Regions from separate parts of the Blastococcus sp. SYSU D01042 genome, predicted to be linked through region 3. Evidence: riboswitches for the same ligand, from Rfam matches in the RefSeq annotation. Region 3 holds a riboswitch; each other region holds the start of a gene.
What was found. Region 3 has a riboswitch for cyclic di-AMP ahead of ACI79H_RS10820 (aggregation-promoting factor C-terminal-like domain-containing protein). Riboswitches for the same ligand answer to the same signal wherever they lie in the genome.
Positions count from the first base shown of each region.

Region 1: linked by a shared signal. The riboswitch ahead of ACI79H_RS05210 (M23 family metallopeptidase) and the one ahead of ACI79H_RS10820 (aggregation-promoting factor C-terminal-like domain-containing protein) in region 3 are both predicted to bind cyclic di-AMP.
Region 2: linked by a shared signal. The riboswitch ahead of ACI79H_RS05780 (NlpC/P60 family protein) and the one ahead of ACI79H_RS10820 (aggregation-promoting factor C-terminal-like domain-containing protein) in region 3 are both predicted to bind cyclic di-AMP.

Region 1 is NZ_JBJGZM010000002.1:205,167-209,366, forward strand. It holds gene ACI79H_RS05195 (hypothetical protein) at 1-91, opposite strand, end outside; gene ACI79H_RS05200 (hypothetical protein) at 381-941, shown strand; tRNA gene ACI79H_RS05205 (tRNA-Ile) at 1,028-1,101, opposite strand; cyclic di-AMP (ydaO/yuaA leader) riboswitch at 1,292-1,450, shown strand; gene ACI79H_RS05210 (M23 family metallopeptidase) at 1,462-2,748, shown strand; gene ACI79H_RS05215 (TVP38/TMEM64 family protein) at 2,784-3,443, shown strand; gene ACI79H_RS05220 (maleylpyruvate isomerase N-terminal domain-containing protein) at 3,430-4,200, opposite strand, start outside.
Region 2 is NZ_JBJGZM010000002.1:324,494-328,693, forward strand. It holds gene ACI79H_RS05770 (D-alanyl-D-alanine carboxypeptidase family protein) at 1-973, shown strand, start outside; gene ACI79H_RS05775 (hypothetical protein) at 1,036-1,350, shown strand; cyclic di-AMP (ydaO/yuaA leader) riboswitch at 1,546-1,725, shown strand; gene ACI79H_RS05780 (NlpC/P60 family protein) at 1,820-2,869, shown strand; gene ACI79H_RS05785 (M48 family metallopeptidase) at 2,989-4,200, shown strand, end outside.
Region 3 is NZ_JBJGZM010000004.1:401,448-405,647, reverse strand. It holds gene ACI79H_RS10835 (flavin-containing monooxygenase) at 1-665, shown strand, start outside; gene ACI79H_RS10830 (SDR family NAD(P)-dependent oxidoreductase) at 665-1,513, shown strand; gene ACI79H_RS10825 (class I SAM-dependent methyltransferase) at 1,518-2,168, shown strand; cyclic di-AMP (ydaO/yuaA leader) riboswitch at 2,293-2,444, shown strand; gene ACI79H_RS10820 (aggregation-promoting factor C-terminal-like domain-containing protein) at 2,521-3,342, shown strand; gene ACI79H_RS10815 (glycoside hydrolase family 3 N-terminal domain-containing protein) at 3,457-4,200, opposite strand, start outside.

The DNA of each region.
Region 1 (4,200 bases), on a different contig from region 3:
GCGGCGCTGCGACCGCCGGTCCTGCCATGGCCACCACCGACACCGCGGCGCCGCAGAGCACCGCCAGGGTCGACCGTCGTCGTCCTGTCATTGCTTCCCTTCCGGGGTCCACATCCAGTCGGCGGCGGACGGTACTGGCCGCATTCGGGCGGCGACAAGGTGTTCCCGCGCCGCTCGACGTGCTGCCCGGACGAGGTCGGAAGCCCTTGTCGCAGGCGGTGCGGAGCCGGTAGGAATCGCCGGTTGAGCCCGCGGTCAGCGGCCCGCCGGCCAACGTTGCGGTTCTGCATCACGGGTCGGTCCAGGCCGTGGCTTGCGGTGGAACTCGGCCGACTCACACGTGCGGAGGGCCGACGTCCCGCAGACGACCACGCCGGCTCGTGCCGGCGCTGCCCGCTGCCGTGCTCGCCCTCCTGACCGCGTGCAGCGGCGGGGCCGGCGCCGACGTGGACGCGACGGAGGTCCCCGCCCCACCGGCGGACTTCGCGGCGACCGCGGAGGTCGACCGGGTGCTCCAGGTGGTCGCCGGCACCGGCGGCGCGGCGTGGATCCTCACCGAGGAGGACGGCGCTGCCGCGGTCCACCGGTTCGACCCCACTGAGGAGCTCACCGAGGTCACGCGGCCGACGGGCCAGGGGCACCAGATCGCGGCCCACGGCGACGGCGTCGTCGTCACCCGCCGGGCCGGCGCCGCCGAGGAGTGCGAGGAGACGGCGGTCGAGGCCCTGGTGGTCGACGCCGCGGGAGGGACGGTCGCCGAGGCGGGGCCCGCCCCGGTGTGGTCCGCCTCCTCCGGCTGGGTGGAGAAGGGGCCGTACCGCAGGTACCCGACCTGGCCACGGCCCCCGAGCCCACGGCGCGGGGATCGGCGGGCCAGCTGTTCGTCCTCGAGGGCGCCGGCGTGGTCCGTCGCTGGTGCGCCGGACCCGACGGGCCGATGAGCTCGGAGGTCCTCGAGGTGCCGGCCGACCTCTTCGTGCAGCTCTACGAGCCGCAGGTGTGGCTGACCTTCGACGCGAGCGGTGAGTGGGGCGGGTGGGGCTCGAACCCACGACCCAGGGATTATGAGTCCCATGCTCTGACCGGCTGAGCTACCGCCCCCGAGCTCACAGCCTGCCAGAGAGGCGCGGATCACACCGGCGCCCTCGGCGGCGAAGGCGTGCTGGTCGCGACGGCGAGTCCTCACCCCGGGCGACCGCCGGCACCGTTATCGGGCTGTGACATGGCCGCGATCCGCTTGTAGCGTTCCCTGCGGTCCAGCCGAGCTCCGCCGTCGACACCCGAGGGCCTCGGCCGGACCCCGCCGAACCCGCCGGCCTGATGGCCGGGGGACCGGGGACCCACCGCAGTTCTGGGGTGAGTCCTGCCCGCGCACGGGGACGTGGGGCAGGTAGGGCACCTAACGGCCCGAACCCGTCAGCTAACCCGGTAGGCGGACGTGAGGAACGGAGAACCGTCGCGTTGGCGACCCTGCACCACCGCATCAGCACCACTCCCCGGAGGCGCCGGCTGCGCACCTCCCTCGCCACCGGCGCCGTCCTCGCCGCCGCCCTGATCGCCGCGCCGGCCGCGCTGGCAGCCCCCGCGGACGACGCGCGGGTCGACGAGGCGCAGTCCGCGCACGACGCCGTCGCCGCGGAGATCGCCGCCCTCGGCGCGCGCGTCCAGGAGGCCGAGGACAACCTGCAGCGGATGACCCTCGAGGCCGAGGCGGCGAGCGGGAACGCGCTGGCCGCGCAGGCCGCGCTCGACGCCGCCAACCGGGAGGCCGAGCGCGCCGCCGCCGCCCTCGCGGAGGCGGAGCGGGCGGTCGGCGAGGCCGAGGACGACGTCGCCCAGATCGGGCGGCAGGCCTACATGGGCGGTGGCCAGGAGTCGTCCTTCGGCGACATCCACCTGCTCCTGGAGGCGGAGGGCCCCGCGGAGCTGCTCCAGCAGGCCGCCACGCTCGACGTCCTCGGGGCACAGCGGGCGGAGACGCTGGGCGCCATGGAGATCGTGCGGGTGCAGCAGGCCCGTGCCGAGCGGGATGCCCAGGCCACCGTGGCCGAGCGGGACCGCGCCTCCGCCGCGGCCGCCGAGGCGCACGCCGCCGCGGAGGCCCAGCTGGCCGGCGCGCAGGCCGAGTTCGACACCGTCGCGCTGGAGAAGCTCGGGCTGGCCGAGAAGCTGCGGGCAGCGGAGATCCGACTGCTCGAGATGCAGGGCGCTCGCGACGCTGCCGTGGCCTGGGAGGCCCAGCAGGCGGCCCGCGAGGCGGCCGCCGCTGCCGCGAGCGCCGTCACCACCACCGCCGTGCCCTCCGGCCCGGCCAGCCGTGCCGGGGGCAGCGCCCTCGCCTCGGCCGGCGGGGCCACCGCCCCGACCACGGGCCGGGTCACCTCCTGCTACGGCTCGCGGTGGGGGACGCTGCACGCCGGCGTCGACATCGCCGCGCCGATCGGCACGCCGGTGCACGCTCCCGAGGGCGGCGTCGTGCTCCAGGCCGGCCCCGCCAGCGGCTTCGGCCTCGCCGTCGCGGTGCAGCACCGCGACGGCACGATCACCCTCTACGGCCACGTGAACCAGTTCTTCGTGAGCCCTGGGCAGGTCGTCGCCTCCGGCGAGCAGATCGCCGAGGTCGGCAACCGCGGGCAGTCCACCGGCCCGCACCTGCACTTCGAGGTGCACGAGGGCGGCCTCTACGCCAACCGCACCAACCCGGTGCCGTGGCTCAGCCAGCGCGGCATCTCCCTCGGCGGCTGCTGACCGGCGCATCGGCGCCCGTACCGGATCATGGAGCGGTGCGGGCGCCGGGGGGAGCGGACACCACCTGGCTCCGTGCGGCGCTGCTGGTCCTGCTGCTGGCCGCCGCGGTGGTCCTCGCCCTGACCGTCGAGCTCCCGGACGTCGACCTCGTCCGGGGCCGGCTGCGCGGCGCGGGCCCGGGGGGCTGGGCTGCGCTCGTCGGTGGCGTCGGGCTGGTGCTCATGGCTCCGGTGCCGCGCACCGCCGTCTCGGTGCTGCTCGGCGTGGTCGTCGGCTTCCTCCCAGGGCTCCTGGTGGCGCTGACCGGCGCGCTCCTGGCCGCCGTCCTCAGCTTCGGGCTGGCCCGCGGGCTGGGCCGAACCGCCGTGACCCGGCTCGCGGGCACCCGGCTGGCCCGGCTGGACCGGCTCCTCGTCGACCGCGGCTTCGTCCCGCTGCTGGTCGGCCGGCTGCTCCCGGTGGTCCCGTTCGTCGTGCTCAGCTACGGCGCCGGGCTCACGGCGATGCGGCTGCTGCCGTACGTGGCGGCCACCGCGCTGGGGATCCTCCCGAGCACCGTCGTCCAGGTCGGCGTGGGGGCGACCGCGCCGGCGCTGGTCTCGGGCGCCACGGCGGCGCTCGCCCTGCCGCTGGCCGCGGTGGTCGTCGGCGTCCTCTGGTACCGACGTCGTCGGTCGGGCGTCAGCCCCTCCTGAGCAGCCGCCCCAGCAGCCCCCCGGCGCCGCCCACCGTGCGGGCGGCCAGCTGGAGGATCGGCCCGCCGGGGATCCCCGGCACCTTCTGCACGATCGGCGCGAGCTGGAGCAGGCCGCCGACGTCGTGCACCGTGATCTGCCGCCGGGCCGCGGCGGGCACCGGGTTGATCCGGCCGGACGCCGCCTCGAGCAGCAGCTCGGCCGAGCCCTGGACGGCGGGCCCCTCGTGCGTGCCCGCAGGAACGGCGTGCACCTGCCAGCCGTCGGGGTCGGCGTCGAACGACCAGCCGCCGTCGGGCGTCGCCAGGGTCACCCGGCCGGTGATCCCGCACGAGGTGGCCAGCGCACCGGTCACGTCCACCAGCGCCGCCAGCCCCGACTGCAGCACCGCGGGCGGCGGCGGCTCGGCGCCGCAGGACACGAGGTCCAGCCCGTGCACGGCCAGCTCGTACGCCTGCCCGAGGACGACGCTGAGCAGCGGCAGCCGGCCGACGACCGACACGGTCGGTGCGGTGTCCAGCTCGACCGGCTCCTCGGCCAGGTACCGGGCGGTCGCCTCCCGGTTGCGGTGCAGCGCGGCGAGCACCTCCTCGCGGGTCGCGCCGGCGTGCGCCGCGGTGACCCGGGCGTTGACCGCGTCCGGATCCGGCTGTGCCCCCGTGGCCCCGGTGCGGGCGGAGGCGACGAGGTCGGCCATCGCCGCGTGGTCGTCCCAGCAGCCCAGGTGCACGCAGATCTCGTGCGCGCGCCACCCCGG
Region 2 (4,200 bases), on a different contig from region 3:
CCCGGCGGCGGGCCTGCCCGAGCGCCTGGTGCCGGTGGGGGCGGCCGGTGGCGGCGCCCAGCGCGGCGCAGCGCAGCTGCCGGGCCGGCCCTCGTCGCTGCTCGTGCTGCCCGCGGAGACGCTGGCGGCGGTCAGCGCCGCCATGGAGGCGCTGGGGCTGCCCTACGCGCCCGGGACGGCGGGACCCGAGTCCTGGGGGTGCGGCTCGCTCGTGCAGGCGGTCTACGGGCGGGCCGGCATCCCGCTGCCGGGGGAGCAGGCGGAGCTGTTCGCCGTCACGACGCCGGTCGCCCCCGCCGACGTGCTGCCCGGGGACCTGGTCTTCCTGGGGACGCCGGAGGCGGGGCTCGGCCACGTCGGCCTGGCCCTGGACGCGCGCACCATGCTCGCGGCCGACGCTCGCGCGGGCGCCGTCGTCGTCCGCACGCTGCCCGCCGAACAGGTGCTCGGTGTCGGCCGGCCGGTCCTCGGCCGGCGCCCGCCGGTCGCGGCGCCGGGGCCGGCCGCGGGCGCGCTGCGGGTGGAGTGCGGCAACACCGTCTACCCGCCCAGCTACGACGGCGCGCGGCAGTGGGGCGGCTACCCCAACGGCCTCATCCCGCCCAGCGCCATGTGCGCGCTCGGGACGGGCGGGCACACGCTGCGCTGCGACGCCGCCGCGGCCTACCGCGCGATGTCGGGGGCGTACGCGGCCGCCTTCGGCGGGCCGCTGTGCATCACCGACTCCTACCGCACCTACGCCGGGCAGGTGGAGCTCTACGGCGAGAAGCCGGCGCTGGCCGCCGTCCCGGGCACGAGCAACCACGGGTGGGGGCTCGCGGTGGACCTCTGCGGCGGCATCGAGACCTTCGGGACGCCGCAGTACGCGTGGATGGTCGCCAACGCCGGCCGGTTCGGTTTCCTGCACCCCACGTGGGCCGACCCCGGCAACGGGCGCGAGGAGCCGTGGCACTGGGAGTACGCCGGCACCTGACCGCCGCCCGCGGAATTGTCGGTGGCCGTTCCTACCGTGCGGATGACTCACGGAGGAGAGACATGCTCATCGACTGCGACACCTGCACCGTCCGCGGCACCGGCTGCGGCGACTGCGTCGTCACCGTCCTGCTCGGCGCCCCGCCCGGCTGGGAAGGGGTCGACCCGGTCGTCGTGCCGATGACCGGTCGTCCGCGTCCGGCCGCCCCCGCGGCCGAGGACGTCGTCGTGCCGCCACCGGGTGTGGTGGTGGAGTTCGACGAGGTCGAGCGCCGGGCGGTCCGCGCACTGGCGGAGTACGGCCTGGTGCCCCCGCTGCGGCACCGCGGCCGTCCCGGGGCCGACGGTGGCGGGGCACCCGGCCGGCGCACCGGCTGAGGACCGCGTCACGTGGCCGGGATGACTGCGGAGGGTGCTTCTACCCCTACGCAGCGCCGATGGTCGGGAGGCGCGCGGTGCGCGGAGCGATTCTCGTCACAGGTTTACCTGCTGCCCCGGTTTGTCACGGCAACATCACGAACGTAGGGTCGTCGCGTCCGACCGGGTGGTCGTCGTCCCCCGAGGGACGGCCTCGGCCGGGCACCGCCGAATCGCCGCACGGCGTCCGCAGGGACGTCCGAGGTGAACCGGGGACCCACCGCAGTCCTGGGGTGAGTTCCCCTGCAGGGCCGGTTCGCCGGTGAGCAGGGGATAGGGCCAGTCTTCCCCGCCCGAACCCGTCAGCTAACTCGGTAGGCGGTGACGAGGAAGAAACGGAGAGCCGCCGCTCGTGGCGACCCCTCACGCCCTACCCCCGCATGCCCTCGCACCGTTCCGTCCCGACACCCCGGCCGGCCCCGTCCGCCGGGTGGGCCGCCTCCGGGCCGGCCTGCTGATCGGTGCGACCACCGCGCTGACCTTCACGATGGTCCCCGGCACGGCCTCCGCCGAGCCCGGCACGGCCACCAGCACCGCCGAGGCCGCGCAGATGGTCGCCGACGCCAGCCGGCAGCTGGAGATCGTCAGCGAGCAGCTCAACGAGGCGAAGGTCGAGCTCCAGCGCCAGCAGGCCGCCGTCGACGGCGCCGAGCAGGCCGCCTTCGAGGCCCAGCAGCAGCGCGCCGCCCTCGACGGGCGCATCCGGCAGCTGGCCCGCACCGCCTACACCAGCGGCGGCAGCTCGCTCACCCAGCTCGACGTGCTGCTGACCAGCGACTCGGCCGACGAGTTCGTCTCCCAGCTCGGCACCCTCGACGCGATCGCCGGGCGCACCAACGCCGCGGTCAGCGAGGTCGCCGAGGCCTCGACCCGCGCGGAGGACACCCGCACCGAGGCGCGCGAGGCCCGCGAGCGGGCCGAGCGGGGCGTCGCGGACATCGAGGCGCAGCAGCGCGACCTCGAGGGCAGGATCGCGGACTACCAGCGGCAGTACGACGCCCTCGACGCCGCCCAGCGGGCTGCCCTCGAGCGCGCGGAGGACGAGCAGCCGGTCCGGGCCTCGCGTGCCGAGCGCACCGCCCCGGCGCCCGCTGCCGCCGCTCCCAGCGGTGCCCCCGCGCCCAGCGGTGCCGCGCAGATCGCCGTCGACACCGCCCTCGCGCAGGTGGGTGACCGCTACGTCTGGGGCGCCGGTGGTCCCGACGCCTTCGACTGCTCGGGCCTCACGTCCTACGCCTACGCCGCCGCCGGCGTCTCGCTGCCGCACTCCAGCCGCAGCCAGTCGCAGATGGGCACGCCGGTCTCGCGGGGCGAGCTGCAGCCGGGCGACCTGATCTTCTTCTACAGCCCGGTCAGCCACGTCGGCATGTACATCGGCAACGGCCAGATGGTGCACGCGTCGACGTCGAGCCAGCCGGTCAAGGTCGCCAGCGTGGACTCGATGGGCAGCTACAACAGCGCCCGCCGCATCGCCGGCTGACGCGCACCGCCCACCGACCGAGGGCCGGTGACCTCCTGGGCGGAGGTCACCGGCCCTCGCCGTCGGCGGCCCCGGGGGGCCCCGGACCCCGCCCCTAGGATCGGCGGCGTGGAGCACCTGTGACGCCGCGCCGCGCGGCCCTGCTGGTCGCGGTGGTCCTGCTCACCGCCTTCGCCGTGGTCGTCGCCGTCACCACGCCGTGGGACGTGCTGCCGGAGCCCCCGGGCGGCGCCACCCCCGCGGACCCGACCGCCGGGCTGTCCGCCGAGCAGGTCAGCCGGGCCGAGGCCTTCGCCGCCGCTCTCCGGCCGGCCTCGCTGGCCTCGCTGCTGCTGGGGCTCGCCGTCTCGGCGGTGCTGGGGCTCACCCGGCTGGGGGCACAGCTGGTCCGGACCGCCGGCGCGCCGCTGGGCGGCCGCTGGGCCGGGCAGGTGCTGCTGGGCGTCCTTGCCCTCGCGGTCGTCGGCCGGGTGGCCACGCTGCCGCTGTCGGCCTACGGCGAGGTGGTGCGCCACCGCTACGGGCTGTCCACGCGGAGCTGGGGCCTGTGGGCCCGCGACGTCGTGGTGTCGACGGCGATCGACGCGGCGCTGACCGCGCTCGGCCTGCTGGTCCTCGTCTGGCTCGCCCGCCGGGCGCCACGCGCGTGGTGGGCGCTGGCCGCGGCGGGGGCGACCGTGCTGGTCGTCGTCGGCTCCTTCCTGTGGCCGGTGCTCATCGAGCCCGCGTTCAACTCCTTCGAGCCGATGCCGCCCGGGCAGCTGCGCACCGACCTGCTGGCGCTGGCCGAGGAGAACGGCACCCCGGTGCAGGACGTGCTGGTGTCCGACGCCTCCCGCCGGACGACGGCGCTCAACGCCTACGTGTCCGGCTTCGGGTCGACCCGGCGCATCGTCGTCTACGACACGGTCCTCGACCGGCTCCCCGACGAGCAGATCGAGGCCATCGCCGCCCACGAGCTCGGGCACGTGGCCACCGACGACGTCCTCACCGGGACGCTGCTGGGTGCCCTCGGCGGCGCGGGCGGGGTCGCCCTGCTCGGCTGGGCGCTCACCTCGCCCCGGCTGCTGCGGCGGGCCGGGGCGCAGGGCCCCGGCGACCCGGCCGTGGTGCCGCTGGCCCTGCTGCTGGTCGCGGTCGGCACGCTGGTGGCCACCCCGGTGCAGAACCTGGTCTCGCGCCAGGTCGAGGCCCGGGCCGACGTGCACGCCCTGGACCTGACCCGCGACCCGGAGGCCTTCGTCGCGATGCAGCGGGGGCTGGCCGGCACCAACCTGTCCGACCCGAGCCCGCCGGCCGCCTGGCGGTGGTGGTTCGGCTCCCACCCGACG
Region 3 (4,200 bases):
AGCTACCGGCGGGCTTCGACGTCGACACGCACTTCAACCCGCCCTACGACCCGTGGGACCAGCGGCTGTGCCTGGTCCCCGACGGCGACCTGTTCCGCACCCTGCGCGAGGGGAAGGCGTCGATGGTCACCGACCGGATCGCGACCTTCACCGAGACCGGCATCGAGCTGGCGTCGGGTCAGCACCTCGACGCCGACGTGGTCGTCAGCGCGACCGGTCTGAACCTCCTGGCCATGGGCGGCATGCAGCTGAGCCTCGACGGCGAGCCGGTCGACGTGCCGGAGACGGTCTCCTACAAGGGCATGATGCTCTCGGGCGTCCCGAACTTCTCCATGGTCATCGGCTACACGAACGCCTCCTGGACGCTCAAGGCCGACCTGGTCAGCCGCTACGTCTGCCGGCTGCTTCAGCACATGGACCGGCGTGGGCTCGCCGTCGCCACGCCGCTGGCCCCGCCGGAGGGCGCCGACCTGCCCTTCCTCGACCTGGCCGCGGGCTACGTGCAGCGCAGCATCGCCCAGCTGCCCAAGCAGGGCAGGCGGACGCCGTGGCGGCTGCACCAGAACTACATCAAGGACGTGCGGCTCATGCGTCGCGGCCCGCTCGAGGACGAGGGCATCGCCTTCAGCGCCGCACCGGCCCGGACCGAGCAGGTGGCCGTCTGATGCGCGCCTACGAGTTCGCCGGCGGGACCGCGGTCGTCACCGGTGCCGCCAGCGGCATCGGGGAGGCGCTCGCCGTCCAGCTCGCCGACCGCGGCAGCTCCCTCGTGCTGGTCGACCGCGACGCCGAGCGGCTGGCCGTCGTCGCCGACCGCATCCGCGCAGCTCACCCTCCACTCGAGGTCGACACCTATGTCGTGGACCTCGCCGACGAGGCGGCCACCGACGCGCTGGGGGCGACGCTGGCCGCCGACCACCCGGGGACCACGCTGCTGGTGAACAACGCCGGCGTCGCGCTCGGCGGGCGGTTCGACCAGGTCACCCTGGAGGAGTTCGACTGGGTGCTGGCGATCAACTTCCGCGCGGTGGTGCGGCTGACCGCGGCGTTGCTGCCCACCCTCAAGGCGCACCCCGGGTCGCACCTGGTCAACGTCTCGAGCGTCTTCGGCATCTTCGCCCCGCCCGGGCAGGCCGCCTACGCCGCGAGCAAGTTCGCCGTCCGGGGCTTCAGCGAGTCGCTGCGCCACGAGCTGGCCGAGGACGGGGTCGGGGTGACCGTCGTGCACCCCGGCGGCATCCGGACGCGGATCGCCGAGAGCGCGCGGCTGGGCTCCGGGGTGGACGCCGCGGAGGTCGCCGAGGGCCGCGCCCAGATGGCGAAGCTCCTGCGCATGCCGCCCGAGCAGGCGGCCGCGAAGATCGTCGCGGCGATCGAGGCGCGCCGCCCACGGCTGCTGATCGGGCTGAGCGCCACGGTGCCCGACGTGCTCGTCCGGTTGCGCCCGGGCACCTACTGGCGGTTGGTCGCCCGGGGCATCACCGCCCGCAGGACGGCGGCTGCGCGAGACTGAGGGGGTGCCCGTCCCCGCCGCCTTCATCCGCGCCCACACCCGGGCGGCCCGGCCCTCGCTGGTCCCCGAGCTCCGGTTGCTCGTCGCCTCCGACGTCGTCGCCCTCTGGGAGGCGATGGAGGTCGAGCAGGGCCGCACCGAGCAGGAACCGCCGTTCTGGGCCGCTGCATGGCCGGGCGGGCAGGCGCTGGCCCGCTACGTGCTCGACCACCCGGAGGTCGTCGCGGGACGGACGGTGCTGGACCTCGGGGCGGGCAGCGGGCTGGTCGCGGTGGCGGCGGTGATGGCCGGTGCGCGGCACGTGGTCGCCAGCGAGGTCGACCCGTTCGGCCTGGCCGCCATCCCGGAGAACGCGGCGCTCAACGGCGTCGACGGCATCGAGCCCGCCGGCGACCTGCTGGGGGAGGCGCCGCCCGTCGTCGACGTCGTCCTGGCCGGTGACGTCTGCTACGACCGGACGATGACCGAGCGGGTGCTGCCGTTCCTCGACGCCGCCCGCGCGTCCGGCGCCGAGGTGTTCATCGGCGACCCCGGCCGGCCCTACCTGCCCCACGACCGGCTCGTGGAGGCAGCCGTCCACGACGTCCCGGACACCGAGGGCGACCCCGCCGCGCCGGCCCGCCTCCGCCGGACGACGGTGTGGCGGCTGCCCTGACCTGGGCGGACGCCGGAACGGGACGCGGGTCACGTCAGGAATTCCGGTCCGAGGTTTGTCACGGGGCGATAACGCCGGTTACGTTGGATCGGTCCGGTCGGCGGCACCCCACCCGGGGGAGTCGCGCCGGGCGCCGCCGAATCGCCCTGCGGGCGAGCCGGGGACCCACCGCAGTACTGGGGTGAATCCCGGCCCCGGACCTCCAGTCCGGGGCGGGTAGGGCTGCTTCCCGCCCGAATCCGTCAGCTAACTCGGTAGGCGGCTCACGGAAGAACTGGACAGCTGGCGAGCGCGCCGCCCCTCGGAGGGCGGTCGCTCTGCTGCGCCCTGACACCCGGAGCACACCCTCCCCATGAACCTCCGCACCACCGTGAACGCACGCCTCCGCAACCGTCCGCCGCTGGGTGCCCGCCGGTCCGCCGCCCTCCTCGGCGTGGCGACCGCCGGCGCCGTCATGGTCGGCGTCCTCTCGACCGGTGAGCCCGAGGCCCAGGCCGTCGCGCAGACCGAGTCCATGAGCGTCGCCCAGCAGCTGGGCATCACCACCGACGAGCCGGCCGCGGACGACGCCGTCGCCCCGCTGCAGCAGCTGGCCGCCAGCCGCAGCGCCCGCGACGCCGACCAGACCGCGGCCGAGCTGGCCCAGCTGGCCGCCGAGCAGGCCGAGCACGACCGCCGCGCCGCCGAGGAGGCCGCCCGGATCGCCGCCGAGGAGGCCGCCCGCAAGGCCGCCGAGGAGGCCGCCCGGGCCGCCGAGGCCGCGCGTGCCGCCGAGGCCGCGCGCGCCGCCGAGGCCGCGCGTGCGGCGGAGGCCGCGCGCGCCGCCGCTGCGCCGCGGACCCAGGCGCCCAGCCGGGCCGCGGCCGCTCCCGCTGCGGCGCCGTCGGGCTCCTACCAGAGCTACGCGCTGCAGAAGCTCGGCGGCAACAGCTCCGAGTTCTCCTGCCTCGAGAAGCTCTGGGGCAAGGAGAGCGGCTGGAACCCCAACGCGCAGAACCCGAGCAGCACCGCGTACGGCATCGCCCAGTTCCTGGACAGCACCTGGGCCGGCACGGGGATCGCCAAGACCTCCGACGGCTACCGCCAGATCGACGCCGGGCTCATCTACATCCAGAAGCGGTTCGGCTCGCCGTGCGGCGCCTGGTCGCACTCCCAGGCCAAGGGCTGGTACTGAGCCCCGCAGCTCCACCGCACCACAGCTCCACCCGCACCACTCCACGAGATCTGCACACTCGGGGCCGTCAGGCAGCTGATGGCCCCGAGAGTGCAGATCTCGTGCGTTCCGGGGTCAGTCGAGCAGGCCGGCCTCGGCCTTGGCCAGCAGCGCGGTGCGGACGGCGGCGTCGACGACCGCGCCGAACGCCGGGTCCTCCTCGCTGCGGTCCAGCACCGCGTCCAGCATCGCGGGGTAGGTGTCCGGGGCGACGGTGAGCACGAGGGTGCCGCCGGCGGCCAGGAAGCGCACCGCACGCTCGCCGACCGGCACGCTCCGCACCGCGGCGGCGTTGCCGAGGTCGTCGGAGATCACCGGGCCGGCGAACCCGAGCGTGCCGCGCAGCAGCTCCCCGACGACCACCGGCGAGAACGCCGCCTGCTGCGCGGGGTCGATGAGGTCGTAGGTCGCCGACGACATCATGACCATCGGCCGGGCGGTCGTGGCCCGCAGGGTCGCCGCGAAGGCGCCCACCTGGTCGTCGCCTCCGGTGGTGACCGCGTCGACGACGTCCGCGGTGTCGTCGGTGTTGCCGCGCACCCGGCCCAGCCCCGGGAAGTGCTTGAGGGTCGGCGTGACGCCGGCCGCGGCCAGCCCGTCGGCGATCGTGCTCGCCGCGGGCGCCACCTCCGCGCCGGTGGCCCCGTACTGCCGGTCGAAGTACCCGATCGGCCCGTTGGTGCTCTCCGTGCCGGCCGGGACGACGTCGACCACCGGGGCCAGGTTCAGGTTCACTCCGGCGCTGCTCAGCTGCCCGCCCAGGTCGGCGGCCAGCGCGGCCAGCTGGTCCGGCGGCAGGTCGCCCTGCTCGGTCGCGGG